DNA from 3 places in the Brevibacillus sp. HB1.1 genome. Region 1 is predicted to be linked to each of the others. Evidence: a T-box and tRNA genes for the amino acid it is inferred to sense, from the RefSeq annotation. Region 1 holds a T-box; the other regions hold tRNA genes.

Region 1 (4,520 bases):
AATCGGACCAGTGCCCGCCACGCAGAAGGTTCTGGAGAAAGCGGGATTGACGCAGGGTGACATTGGACTCATCGAATTGAACGAGGCATTTGCCGCCCAGGCTTTGTCTGTAATCAAATGCCTGGAGCTGGACACGAGCAAGGTGAATGTCAATGGAGGCGCGATTGCCTTGGGTCACCCTGTGGGAGCTACTGGTGCTAAACTGACAGTGACGTTGATGAACGAAATGATGCGCAGACGAGAGAAGTATGGCATGGTGACGCTATGCATGGCAGGTGGCATGGGGATGTCAGTGATCTATGAAAATTTGACGATGTAAAATTCTCATGTGCATATGAAAAAGCCCCGAACATTGATATGTCGGGGCTTTTTGCCATGAAAGTGTGATCGCTTATTAGGGGACCTATTGTTCGTGTAAGTATTTTCGCAATGTGGCCGCTACTTCTGTTGGGTTTTCCAGCTGTACAATGACATGCTGATATTTAACATGACCCTCTACTTCTAGAATCAACAACGAATCAGTCTGGGCAAAAGAAAGGAAGTACCATTCATTTCCATGCTGAAAGCTTCCTTCATATATGTTCAATGGAGCTATAGACGTCCCTGGCATGCGCAACATCCATTTTGGCGGAACAAAAGAACCGACCTCGACATGCTTGATCGATTGATACGGTAACGTGATGGTGCTCTTCAAGGCTAAGAAGGTATGCAAGCCAGTGAGACGCAAGGTAAAATCCGTCTTTCCAAAATGTACACGTCTTCCCATCGTTGATCACCTCATTCATCTGCCATCGTTTCATTATCTCACAGATGAATGATGATGACACGGGACTATCAAAAAAGCCGGAGCTTCCCCGCAAGAGGAAGGCAACCGGCTTTTCGTATTCTTTCTTACATTTCTTCTGGAGCAGCCAAACCGAGCAGACGCAGACCTTCCTTTAGTACAGCAACGACTGCTGCTACGAGCTGGAGACGGGATGCTTTCACATCTTCTTCTTCAGCCAGGATGCGTACATTCGCATAGAACTTGTTGAACGTTTGCGCTAGGTCGATTACATACTTGCCGATTTGCGACGGATCGAAGTTATCGGCAGCACGTTCGATTACCTCTGGGAACGCGTTCAAGAGGGTAATCACTGCCCAAGCCTCTTTGCTGTCGAGTGCACCGGAAGCCAGGTTCACTGTCGTTGCTGGCTGGTAGCCACCTCTGCGCAAGAGTGAGCATGCACGAGCGTGTGCGTATTGCACGTATGGTCCTGTTTCCCCTTCGAAGGTCAGCATCTCTTCCCAGGAGAAGTTGACATCATTCAGGCGGAAGTTTTTCAAGTCATGGAAAATAACTGCGCCTACCCCGACTTGACGAGCCACCTCTTCTTTATTGGATAACGTAGGGTTTTTCTCTTCGATGACTTTTTGGACATCAGAAATGGCCTGTGCCAACACTTCTTCCAAGAGAACCACTTTCCCTTTACGCGTGGACATTTTCTTGCCGTCCTTGAGCATCATGCCGAATGGGATGTGGTGCATATTTGTGGACCAAGCATAGCCCATTTTTTCCAACACTTTATAGAGCTGCTGGAAGTGGAGGCGTTGCTCGTTCCCTACGACATAGAGTGCTTTTGCAAAATCGTACGATTCGTGGCGGAAGAGGGCAGCAGCCAAATCACGCGTAGCGTACAGGGTAGCGCCGTCTGATTTTTTGATCAGGCATGGCGGCATGTTGTATTCATCGAGGTTCACGACCATCGCACCGTCGGATTCAGTCAAGAGACCTTTTTCCTCGAGCAACGTAACAACGCGATCCATTTTGTCGTTGTAGAATGCTTCACCGTGTGTGGAGTCGAAGGCTACGTTCATCAGGTCGTAGATCTTCATGAATTCCTTGAGGGACTCATCACGGAACCATTTCCACAGATGCTGTGCTTCTTCGTCGCCATCCTCGAGCTTTTTGAACCATTCACGGCCTTGGTCTTCCAGCGTAGAATCGTTTTCGACTTCTTCGTGGAAGCGAACGTAGAGGCTGAGCAGCTCCTTGATTGGTTCTGCTTTTACCTTTGCTTCGTCACCCCAGAGGCGGTACGCAACGATCAGTTTACCGAACTGCGTACCCCAGTCACCCAAGTGATTGATGCGCACTGGCTCGTAGCCTTGCTTTTCCATGATGTTGGCAATCGCGTTTCCGATTACAGTAGAGCGCAGATGCCCCATGGAAAACGGCTTGGCGATATTCGGTGAGGAGAGGTCGATTGGTACTTTGCGTCCTTGACCGACATTGCTGCTTCCATATGTGCTGCCTTGCGTAATGATGGTTCCGATTACTTGCTCTGCCACATTTTCTTGGTCCAGGAACAGGTTCACATACGGTCCAACTGCTTGTGATTCACGCAAGGGTGCACCGGAGAGCTGTCCAGCCAGCTCTGCTGCGATCATCGGTGGGGCTTTGCGCAATGCTTTTGCCAATTGGAAGCAAGGGAAGGCCACATCGCCCATTGCAGGGTTTGGTGGTGTTTCCAGCATGCCGTATACGGCTTCTTTTGTCAGTGTGTCTACGCCCATCGAGGAGAGCGTAGCGGCAATCATTTCAGCGACTTGGTGTTTGTAGCTCATTTGATAAATCCCCTTTCAAAAATAAAAAAACCTCTACGTCTCCTGTGAAAAAGAGACGAGAGGTTATACTCCCGCGGTGCCACTCTTGTTGTTTTTCCCTTCCAGTAAACTTGGAAGACAAAAACCGCTTGACCTGCTGTAACGGGCAGTCCCGGCATAGCCCTACACGATCCGTTGCCCATATTGACTGGCGTAGGATGTTCAGGCCGCATCTCCGAGGGGCGTTTCCTCACATGGTTTGGCATCGGGCTCACACCGTCCCCGACTCGCTACAGCCTCGCACAAGGAGTACTTTCCTCATCAACGATTCGTTTGTTTCTCTAGAATTATAGCTGTTTTAACCGTCAGGATGCAACTCACTGTTCCGGTTTTTGCAAAATCTTATCTAATTCCGCGAAATATTGTTTGGTCAGCTCTTCTCTTTCTTCCGCGCTGAGGTTATCCGCGTTCATCATTTGCTCTTTGTACTGTTCCAGCTTTTCGAGCATGGCTAGCTCGGCAGCAGCGGCATCGTCCAGATCGTAATTTTCCGATGGATCGAACGGGATCAATCGATTGTCATTACCACTGCGCAAATAAGCAGAGCGCCAGTTCTCCGGAAACTGGTATGGCTGTTCGCCAAACATAATCGCTAAAATATCGTCGGATTCAATCGGCAGGAAGTGATCGTAATCGTCTCTTCTGCCTCCCTCGGATAAATTAATGTGGGACAAAAAATAGTGGAGATAATGTTCCCCGGTTTCGGTATTCTTAACGATGGAATAGGTTTCAAATTCGGATTTGGATAGTTCTTTTATGGTATCTAAACAGGACAGAAATTTGTCTTTTTCACGTGCTTGCAAGTCAGCCATGTCATCTCGTTCCTTTCGCTCTACAATAAGCCTCATGATAGCAAAAGCAATGTGCTCTGACAATGAAAGCAACGCAACGGAGTGCAGCAGTGGAAGCAGGGAAAAGGATGATTGATAAAACAATTGGATAATCTTGTCACAAAAATAAGCCAGCTGGATCAAATACATATCAACACGAAACAAGGAGGTGAACAGCGCGTGAATGCAAGTGCCAAAAGTAGCGAAGCGGACTGGACGCTGCAACTGACCAACGAGGAGAAGCTGACGAGACTCATGAGCGAGTACGGAGACAACATCGTGCAGCTCGCCTACTTGATCGTCAAGGATCGGGGAATCGCGGAAGACATTACCCAGGAAGTGTTCCTGAAGGCGTATCGGGGTCTGGATCAGTTCCGCCATCAGAGTAGCGTAAAAACGTGGCTTTACCGAATTGCGATCAACGAGTCCCGCAAATATTTGCGTTCGTGGTCCTTTCGCCAGATTTTTTCTACATACCTCTCCAAAGAGGAAGCACCCCCGGAGAAGGCCGACACCGCAAACGTTGAAGCGGCAGTCATCGGACGAATGAGCAAGGTACAGGTAGCGGAGCAGGTGATGAAGCTCTCGCCGCTGTACCGAAAAGTCATGGTACTTCATTACTATGAAGATTTGTCGATAAGAGAGATTGCGCAAGTGTTGGATATTTCAGAAGATGCCGTACGAACCCAATTGTCACGGGCCCGAAAACATTTTAAGGCATTGTGTGAAAAGGAGGGATTGGAATGGATGTAGATAAGCAAATTCGCGAAGTGGTACGGAGTGCAAGTGAGAAATCTGTGGAGGAAGTGAGGTTTACAAAAGAAATGGAATCGCGGATCAGAGATGCGATTGCACGAGATAAACACAAGAATCGGAACAGGATATTCATGGCTGGCTCCTTGGTAGCTTGCTTGGCGGTAACAGCCGTGGGCTTGCAGCAACAAGGTTGGTTTTCACAGATGCCCAGTGGAAAAAATGTAACGAATGCGGTCGCAACGACTGCAAGGGATAAAAAGAAAACGGAGGCCAATCAGAACAACGTAA
Region 2 (4,520 bases), on a different contig from region 1:
CCTCTAGATGACGCAGGCTCTACAGGAAGGATTACTAGACTAATCATTACAGCGCTAAGAAAATAGGCAAGCAAATTCCGCATGAAATATAACCCCTCTATGAACCAACCAATGGTTTTCTCTATATAACAGTTAAATACTACCACTTCGCATCATGGCAATGCTACAAAATTCCTACCCTTCCTTCTTCATCCTCTTTTGGCTTTTTACGATTACATCTATCCTGTATAATTTTTGAAAAATGGGCAATTAGAAAGAGAGGATTCGCTAGTGACAACGGTATACGATAAAGCGAAATATCATTACGAAAACTTTGAGGAGGATCTGCCTCAAAAACAGGCATACGTACATACAGGTTTTTTCATCGGCTGGTTGATTGAAAATGATATGGTTAGCAAGGATTTTCAAAAGAGTTTTGCAAACCTGATTGCTGATTTTAAACAAAGGAAGATGACTGGTCCTGAAGTTTATGAGAAGACGGGTGGAGTATTTGCTAAAGACATGCTGAATGAAGAAGGAAACCAGTTCGCAATGTTTTACTTCGATTTCGATACGGGAGAGTATCGCTATCATTATCTCGAAGCGTTTGATTGTGATCCAAGCGTGTACCACGTGGAAGATACTTGGGGGAATTACGATCATATCAAAGATTGGATCGACAATGAGTATGAGTACTGGTGCGAGAAAAATGAATAAGACCGCGTGAGTACGCGGCCCTACGGTCAAGTCGCTATCCTATTTCTTCAGGATAAAATCAGACATAACTACCTTCTCCCATTGGATTCCTTTTGGACTCACGTTGGTGTAAAGCGTTATGGAGTCCGCATCTTCCATTACCGCTTTCAAATGAAAATTCATGTCCTTGGGCTGCAAATATTCATCATACAGCTGTTGGTAGTTGGGATCGTTCTTTTCTTTGGCGACTTTGATGTATTCTACGGTGTCAGGGTCTTTCTCAAAGTTTTTGTATTTCACTTGATATGCGAATGTCGCTTCTACTTTTCCATCTACTGTTTTCTCTTCATAATCCGATAGTGTAAACTCCAGCAACTCATAGTAGGGGGAGAAAGCTTTCTTGCTCTCTTCTTCCATATAGCTTGCGATTTGGTTATAGCTTGTAGAGCTGTCAATCGATTGTTTCGATTCTGTGCCAGTGTTCATTACTTCTTTTGCAGGTGGCGCGGCAGTCTGATTTTGTACGACCGCATCTGAGCTGCAACCACTGAAGAAAATCGCCAAGACCATAGCCATACATCCTACAATCACTTTTTTCAAAAGAAATCCCCCCTTATTTCGTTCGTCATTTGATATACGTTATACATTGGAGGCATGCTACACGTCTCAACAAAAAAAGAAAAAACCTTGATACACCAAGGTTTTTTCTTCGATGGCGTCCCCGAGAGGATTCGAACCTCCGACCTACAGTTTAGGAAACCGTTGCTCTATCCTGCTGAGCTACGGGGACAAATATGATCACCTACTTTCTTATTATATGTGTATATCCATTTTTCGGCAAATCCTATCCATTCCAGTTCCTATCAGCAGTTCTCGTCTGGAATAGCTGATGCATAACGGATTGGCTTCATGATCCGTTGACGACCGGAAAAAGTAGCAATCTCCGTTACTCCCATTGAATGGAGGTTCTCCAGATTCGCCGCTACGTATCTCCCAATATCGTCGGGAAAGTGCGCGTCGGACGAGAGTGTCAGTGGAACACCATGCGCCACCAAAACGTCGAGAAAAACGGGACTTGGGCACATTTCCTTAACAGGATAGCGGTAGTACAGGCCCGCATTGATTTCGGTCGCTGTATCCGTTTCTCTCAAAGCAGTTGCGATCCGGTGGTAATAGGGAACTATCTCTGATTCCAGAGGGCGATAGGAGAACACTTTCAGATTGTCCAGATGGGCAACAAAATCAAATAAATTGCTCCTGATCATGCACTCAACCGTGTAGAAAAAGTCCGCGTATAACTGTTTCAGGTCATGCTGCTCAAACAGATGGCGAGTCTCGGGATTGTCAAAGCCCCATCCTTGCATAAAATGAACAGAACCGATCACATAATCCCACGAAGCGCCTGCCAGCAAGCTTTCCAATTCTGCCTCCCCGCCGATAAAGTAATCCGCTTCGATCCCCAGCCGCAACTCCACACCGCTTGCCGACCAACGCTGCTTTGCTGCCTCAATAGCGACACAAAAGTCATTAAGACTCTCGGTGCATACTTGATCAAGCCAAGTGCGCTGCAAGCGACCCAAATCGGTATCACTGAGGTCTAGATACCGTTCAAAATAGGGACGGGCTTCACGAAAGCGGTATAAATGATCGACAATCCCCACTTCCTTCAAGCCTTTGTTTAACGCTTCACGTAAATACAGATCGATCCAGGATGGGTCGTAGCACCCCAGAGACATGCGGTTATTTAATCGCGCAAGGCTGTCCAGCAGCCAGGTGCGGGTATGTCGAGGTTCAGTAAGTGGATAAAAGTGGTCGAGGGCAGTATTGGTACGGTCGAGCCAACGCAATGAAAAAGGCCCTTCTTCCAGATGAAGATGATAGTCGATCAGCATGTGAAGTCTCTCCTTCCCGGATGTTCGCTTATCCAGGTAGTTTGAATGCCAGACGAAAGCCATTCATCCGGCATCGGCTGGTCACAAATAACCGCGCTGACATCCTGCCAGCCGCAAATACGAAAAAATTGCGTTTGACCGATCTTGGTTGTGTCTCCCAATACATAGACTTGCTCTGCCCGCTGTACCATCATGGTCGAGCATAGCGTTTCTTCCATGTCATAGTCGGTGAAGCCATCAGCCGTCATTCCTCCACAGGAAATAAACGCTTTATCAAAATGAAAACGAGAGAGCAGCTCGCAGGTAAACGCCCCAGCAACCGATTGTTGGGCCGGATGGGTCAGGCCCCCCAGCATAATGACCTGACCGTTGAACTGATTGGCTTCCAACAGCTCGTTTAGTAAAGAAGCGGCGGGGAGCGAATTCGTGACAATCGTTAATTGGTTGAGGCCTTTTATAGCACGTGCCAATTCCAGTGTTGTCGTCCCGACATCGAGTGCGATGGTATCCCCGTCAGACAAAAGTTCTGCCGCGATTTGCCCGATTTTCGTTTTTGCCGTCTGTTGAATCGCCTGTTTCTTTTCAAAGTGCGGTTCACGCTTCGCCAAATGATAAGGGATAGCTCCTCCGTACACTCGTTTTAACAAACGTTGCTGTTCCAATTGGTCCAGATCACGTCGTATTGTCTCCGGTGTTACTGCCAGGTTTTTTGCCAGACTCATCACCTGAATTTTACCGTGGCGGTTCAATTCGTCTAGTATCACTTGCTGTCGTTCTTCAGGCAATAGTGTCATAAAGCGGAATCACATCCTTGGGACCTACATACATTGTTTTTGTTGTGCCTATCTGCTCCTGCTCGAAAGACAGGTGCAGAGTGTCCACCAGTACAGGAACATCACCAATGTTCAGCTCGTAACGGGTAATGTTGCCGAGCATGGTTACTTGAGCGATATTCCCGGTCAAGCAGATGTCCTCCCCAGTCAAAGGCTGTTCGCGAAACGTCTCGGGACGAATTGCGAAACGTTCAACTGCCGGATGAGACAAATGAGGCGCGATTTGGCTAAGCTGCTCGGCAGTCAGCACGTTGTAATTGCCAATGAAGCGAGCAACAAATTCAGATCGAGGTTGCGTGTAAATCTCTTGAGGACTGCCGTGCTGAACGATTCGTCCACCATTCATGATGTAGATGCGGTCACTGACAGCCATGGCTTCTTCCTGATCGTGCGTAACCAGCACAGTCGTCATGTTTAATTCTCGTTGGATCGTGCGTAGCTGCTTTTGCAAATTTTTACGAATCTGAGCATCAAGCGCGCTAAGCGGCTCATCGAGCAAAAGCACTTTTGGCCGGGTGACCAGAGAACGGGCAAGTGCCACACGCTGCTGCTGGCCACCAGACAATTCACGTGGGTAAGCCTGCTCCTTTCCCACCAATCCCACCAGCTCAATCATTTCTTGGACACGCACCCGAATCTCCGTTTTCGAGATTTTGTTCATTTCCAGGCCAAAGGCAATGTTTTGACTGACCGTAAGATTGGGAAAGAGCGCATACGATTGGAACACCATGCCGATCTGCCTGTTTTTTGGAGACACGTCCGTCACATCTTTGCCGTCAATGTAGATCATGCCCGTATCAGGGGCCGTCAAACCACTGAGGATGCGTAACAGCGTACTTTTGCCACACCCGCTAGGACCAAGCAAGGTAACCAGCTCACCTTTTTCAATCGCAAGATCGAGTTGCTGCAACACGTGTTGACCGTGAAAGGTTTTGGACAAGTGTTCGATTTGGACGTAGCTCATTAGGGAACCTCCTTGCGTGTGAAGCTTCGGCGCGTGAATTTTACAACCAGGCCAGTGATGATAGCCATAAGGACAAAATAAGTGACGGTAATTGAGCTGGCGACATGCCCACTTGACGATAGCTTGGCGTATAGATACATCTGCAGGGTTTCGTAT
Region 3 (4,520 bases), on a different contig from region 1:
TTTTTCTTGCCCTTGGCGTCCTTTTGTTCCCAGAATCAGGTCTGGCTTCAGGCTGGCGATCAGTTCAACATTCGGTTGGTTCTCGTCACCCAATTCAACTGCATCCTTCATTTTCTCTTTAATATGTGGATGCCATGGGTCACCAGGTTTACCGAGGCCACTCATGACAGCCCCAACTGGCGTAATCCCTAATGCGAGAACAGCCTCTGTGCTTTCACTAGTAAGAGCGACCACTCGCTGAGGAGTCCCTTTTATTTTTGTTGACCCCATAAAGTGTTTTACTTCTCTCTCTTCAGACGCTGCCGGTGCAGGTGTAGTTGTTGACGCAGCTGGAGTAGAAGAAGATGAGCTGGATGTAGACGTTGCCTGTCCCCCGCAACCTGTTACGAGCATCACAGCGGAAAGCATAGCCCCGAGCATCAAACGCAGGGAAGTTTTGCGCATGATGGAAAATCCCCCTTTTAACTGATAATGATTATCATTTTTCTTCACTACTGTATATGCTTATATGACAATGTGTCAATATATTTTTTGGAATGAAAGGAAAAGTATAGATATTTTTGTGCTGAATTTTCCAATAGCGATAATAAAAATCAATATCATTGACTAGCCCTATCCGCAAGCTTAGACTGATTAGTGGGAGAAACTTACATACATATGTAGCGAATAGACAGAATAGGTAGAATGCAACGGAAAGAAGGGAACAGGCGTGAATGTGATTTTGTCCAGCCGACTGCAAAAGACTACTGTACTCATAGTAGGACTCGTCGTCCTGGCAGTCGTGATGGTAGCTAGTATCCTTTTCGGAATCAATCGGTATTCGCTCACTACTGCAGTAGAGGCATACACCCAATTTTCCGGTTCAGAGGAACATTTGATTATTACGACTTCCCGAATGCCGCGTACACTTACAGCGGTAGCGGTGGGGAGCAGCCTCGCTGTAGCAGGTGTTTTGTTGCAGGCGTTGACTCGAAATCCTTTGGCTTCACCATCTCTTATTGGTGTGAACGCTGGAGCTGCAGCAGCTATTGTGACGACGATTGTTGTTTTTGGCTCGCAATTCCCAGTGTCGAAAATGATGTGGGCAGGCTTTATCGGAGCGGGTGTGACTGCTCTGCTTGTATACGGGTTGGCTTCCGCTGGGCGGGGAGGCATGACTCCGATTAAGCTGACACTTTCGGGTGCAGCGGTTGCCGCTTTTGCTTCGTCTGTGACCTCTCTGTTTATGCTGCTGCAAGAAAAGACGATGACAGAGGCTTTTTACTGGTTAGTTGGTTCTGTGGAGGGAAGACAGCTCGATCATTTTTTTATGATCATTCCTTATTTGCTAGTAGGCTGGTTAGGCGCTATGCTACTGACCGGTTCGTTAAATTTGATGGTACTCGGTGATGATGTGGCGACTGGTCTGGGCCAAAAGATTATCTTGGTAAAAGCTATAGCGATATTGATCGTGGTGCTCTTGGCAGGTGGGAGTGTCGCGCTCGCCGGACCGATTGCATTTGTGGGCATCATCATCCCGCATCTTTGTCGTTTTTTAGTCGGTCTTGATCATCGATGGTTGATTCCCTATTCGATCGTCTTCGGTGGAGCTTTTCTGGTCTGCGCTGATTTGCTTTCTCGCCTTGTATTGATGCCGATGCGTTTGGAAGTACCAGTAGGCGTAGCAACCGCCATGATCGGAGTGGCCTTTATCATCCCGCTGGTCAGGAGGAGGGCGTATGCATAGACATGTAGTCATTCGGACCAAGAAGCCAGCGCTCTCGTTTCATGTAAATAAGCGGGCGTTAGGAATTAATTTCATACTATTTTTGCTGTTATCTGTTGTGATTGTATTGAGTATTGGCTTAGGTAGCTTGCATATTCCTGTGTGGGAAGTCATCAAAGCTTTTGTGGGAGCGGGCAGTGAACAGAATGAATTGATCGTGCTCGATTGGCGGTTGCCTCGCGTTGTCGTTTCAGTCATGGTGGGGGCTTCCCTGGCGGTATCGGGGGCCATCTTACAGTCCTTGGTACGAAATCCGTTAGCTTCGCCTGATTTGATCGGAACTACAGCGGGAGCGACGGCAGCAGCGGTAGCATTTATCACATTCGCAAAAGATGTAAGTGTGCAATGGATGCCATTGGTGGCCTTGACCGGTGGATTGCTAACCGCTACGCTTACGTATCTCACTGCGTGGAAGGAGGGAGTCTCACCTTTTCGCCTCGCGCTTGTCGGTGTATGTATATCAGCGGGGATGGGAGCATTAACGATCTTTTTCATGGTGATCACCCAAACCCACAAAGCTTCAAACGCTCTAGGGTGGATGACTGGAACGGTGTACGGTATGTCTTGGGTAAATGTCATGACGTTGCTTCCGTGGACGCTTTTGTTTCTCGTGGCTACGATTTTCCAAATCCGTTATTTGAATGCCCAGGAGCTCGGTGATGATATCGCCAGAGGCATTGGCGTAGCAATTGATAAGAAGAGATTGCTCTTGATTGCGATTAGTGTGGCACTGGCAGGTGCTGCGGTCGGTGTGGCAGGAGGAATCAGTTTTATCGGTTTGATGGCTCCACATATTGCGCGTAGGCTAGTTGGCTCAGCGTATGGCTACTTGCTGCCGGCTTCCGCTGTTTTGGGTGGGATGCTTGTCGTCTTGGCTGATTTGATTGGGAGAACGGTGTTTTTACCGCATGATTTACCAGCTGGGATTTTTACCGCAGCGATTGGAGCGCCGTTTTTTGTTTATCTTTTGTATAAAACGAGGAATCATCAATAGGTCCCCTGATGTCAAGGCGATTTTTAACGAGTAAATGTCACGCAAGAGAAACAGTTCATAATCGGGCTGTTTTTTTTGTTCCCATGGGGATTCAACATAAAAAAGCGACCTCTGGAAGTCCAAGAGATCGCTTTGTCTTTATTAGTATGGTACGCCTGAAGGGAATCGAACCCCCGCACATGGTTCCGGAGACCATTGCTCTATCCACTGAGCTACAGGCGTATATTGTGACGACAATTTTCATTATAAAACATCGAGAATCTCAATGCAAACGAAAAAAAGTAGTTCAGCAGAAAAAACTAGTGATAAGGTAAGCGAGAGTGAAAAAGTCCATTGGTGAAGATCTTTCGACGTTTTTTGTGTTCTGCTTCATCAATTTGGCAGGAAAATTGCATGAGAGAACGAATATAATGAAAATAAAGAGTCATCGAGCAGCATGAGCAAGTGCGAAGGAGGCGGGCTTCATGAACATGGGATTGGGGTTATTTCAAGAACAAACACTGAAATTAGTGATGACGCCGGAATTACGCCAAGCGATTACCATATTGCAGTATTCAGCCATTGATCTCATCTCCTATTTGCAGGATCAGGCCAATGAAAATCCTGTTTTTGACCTTGAAGTTGCTGGAGAAGTCGCTTCTGCAAAAGCAGAGAAACCAGCTCCTGAGATTGACTGGAAAGAAATTGTGGGCAATCGCGCGACAGGTGAGTACGGTTCGTTGAAAAATGAAAGCACTTACAATCCGTTGGATTACGTCCAGCAAGGTGCGGAGACGCTGTACGAACATCTGGAGCGTCAACTCGGCTATGTAAAAGGATTCTCGTCGCTGCAAAAACAGATCGCTCTCTTTTTGATCGGGAATCTGGATGAGAAGGGTTATTTGGAAATTACACTGGAGGAAGCGAGTACGCGCCTAGGTGCTGAAATGCTGGAGATTGAGGACGTGTTGTCCGTCTTGCAGCATTTTGATCCAGTAGGCGTAGCTTCACGCAGCCTAGAAGAATGTCTTTTGCTGCAGCTCGAGCATTTGGCACTCGATGATGAAAAGATCGTTCAGGTCGTTCGCAACCACCTGCAAGATTTGGCGGACAATCGCTATCAGCGGATTGCAGACAAAATCGGGTGTACACCGCAAGAGGTACAGGCGATGGCAGACTTGATCCGTACGCTGAATCCGCGTCCAGGGGCGGCCTTTTCCGCAGTAGACACAAGATATGTCATTCCAGATGTGACGGTAGAGAAGGTCGGGAATGATTATGTAGTATTGGTCAATGATGTTGCTGCACCGCGGCTGAAAATCAACAGCTTCTATGAAAAGATGCTGAGCCAGCAAAAAAGTCAGGATGAAGCCAAGCAGTTCATTCACGATAAGCTGAATGCTGCTATGTGGCTGGCAAAAAGTCTGGAGCAGCGCCGCCTGACGCTCATGCGTGTAACTCAGGCCATCCTCGATATGCAACGGGAGTTTTTTGATCGGGGGATTCATTACTTAAAGCCCATGACACAAAAAGAAATAGCAGAGCGGGTCAGCCTGCATGAATCGACGATTAGTCGGGCAACCAGCAATAAATACGTCCAGACACCGCGTGGAATCTTTGAACTGAAGTATTTCTTTACGTCAGCACTCTCTACATCTAGCGGGGAAGTGACTTCTTCTGAGAGTGTTAAGCGCAGAATCAAAGCACTGATCGAACAAGAAGATCGGAAGTCTCCGTTATCTGATCAAAAGCTGGGTGAGATGCTGCTTACAGAGGGGATTG

The links. A T-box is a leader RNA that pairs with one kind of tRNA and senses whether it is charged. The one in region 1 lies ahead of argS (arginine--tRNA ligase), so its partner is inferred to be a tRNA-Arg.
Region 2: it has a tRNA-Arg gene. The T-box ahead of argS (arginine--tRNA ligase) is inferred to sense a tRNA for this amino acid. The anticodon was not compared.
Region 3: it has a tRNA-Arg gene. The T-box ahead of argS (arginine--tRNA ligase) is inferred to sense a tRNA for this amino acid. The anticodon was not compared.

Annotation. Positions count from the first base shown of each region.
Region 1 is NZ_JABMIV010000002.1:908,484-913,003, reverse strand. Features, by position in the region: gene HPY27_RS09275 (thiolase family protein) at 1-319, shown strand, start outside; gene HPY27_RS09270 (hypothetical protein) at 404-766, opposite strand; gene argS (arginine--tRNA ligase) at 892-2,607, opposite strand; T-box leader at 2,656-2,920, opposite strand; gene HPY27_RS09260 (hypothetical protein) at 2,964-3,641, opposite strand; gene HPY27_RS09255 (sigma-70 family RNA polymerase sigma factor) at 3,657-4,229, shown strand; gene HPY27_RS09250 (YcdB/YcdC domain-containing protein) at 4,220-4,520, shown strand, end outside.
Region 2 is NZ_JABMIV010000023.1:5,689-10,208, forward strand. Features, by position in the region: gene HPY27_RS29535 (hypothetical protein) at 1-83, opposite strand, end outside; gene HPY27_RS29540 (DUF7832 domain-containing protein) at 271-696, shown strand; gene HPY27_RS29545 (hypothetical protein) at 736-1,275, opposite strand; tRNA gene HPY27_RS29550 (tRNA-Arg) at 1,389-1,465, opposite strand; gene HPY27_RS29555 (histidinol phosphate phosphatase domain-containing protein) at 1,539-2,567, opposite strand; gene HPY27_RS29560 (DeoR/GlpR family DNA-binding transcription regulator) at 2,561-3,361, opposite strand; gene HPY27_RS29565 (ABC transporter ATP-binding protein) at 3,345-4,364, opposite strand; gene HPY27_RS29570 (ABC transporter permease) at 4,364-4,520, opposite strand, start outside.
Region 3 is NZ_JABMIV010000011.1:13,294-17,813, forward strand. Features, by position in the region: gene HPY27_RS23775 (ABC transporter substrate-binding protein) at 1-444, opposite strand, end outside; gene HPY27_RS23780 (FecCD family ABC transporter permease) at 710-1,726, shown strand; gene HPY27_RS23785 (FecCD family ABC transporter permease) at 1,719-2,759, shown strand; tRNA gene HPY27_RS23790 (tRNA-Arg) at 2,907-2,981, opposite strand; gene rpoN (RNA polymerase factor sigma-54) at 3,224-4,520, shown strand, end outside.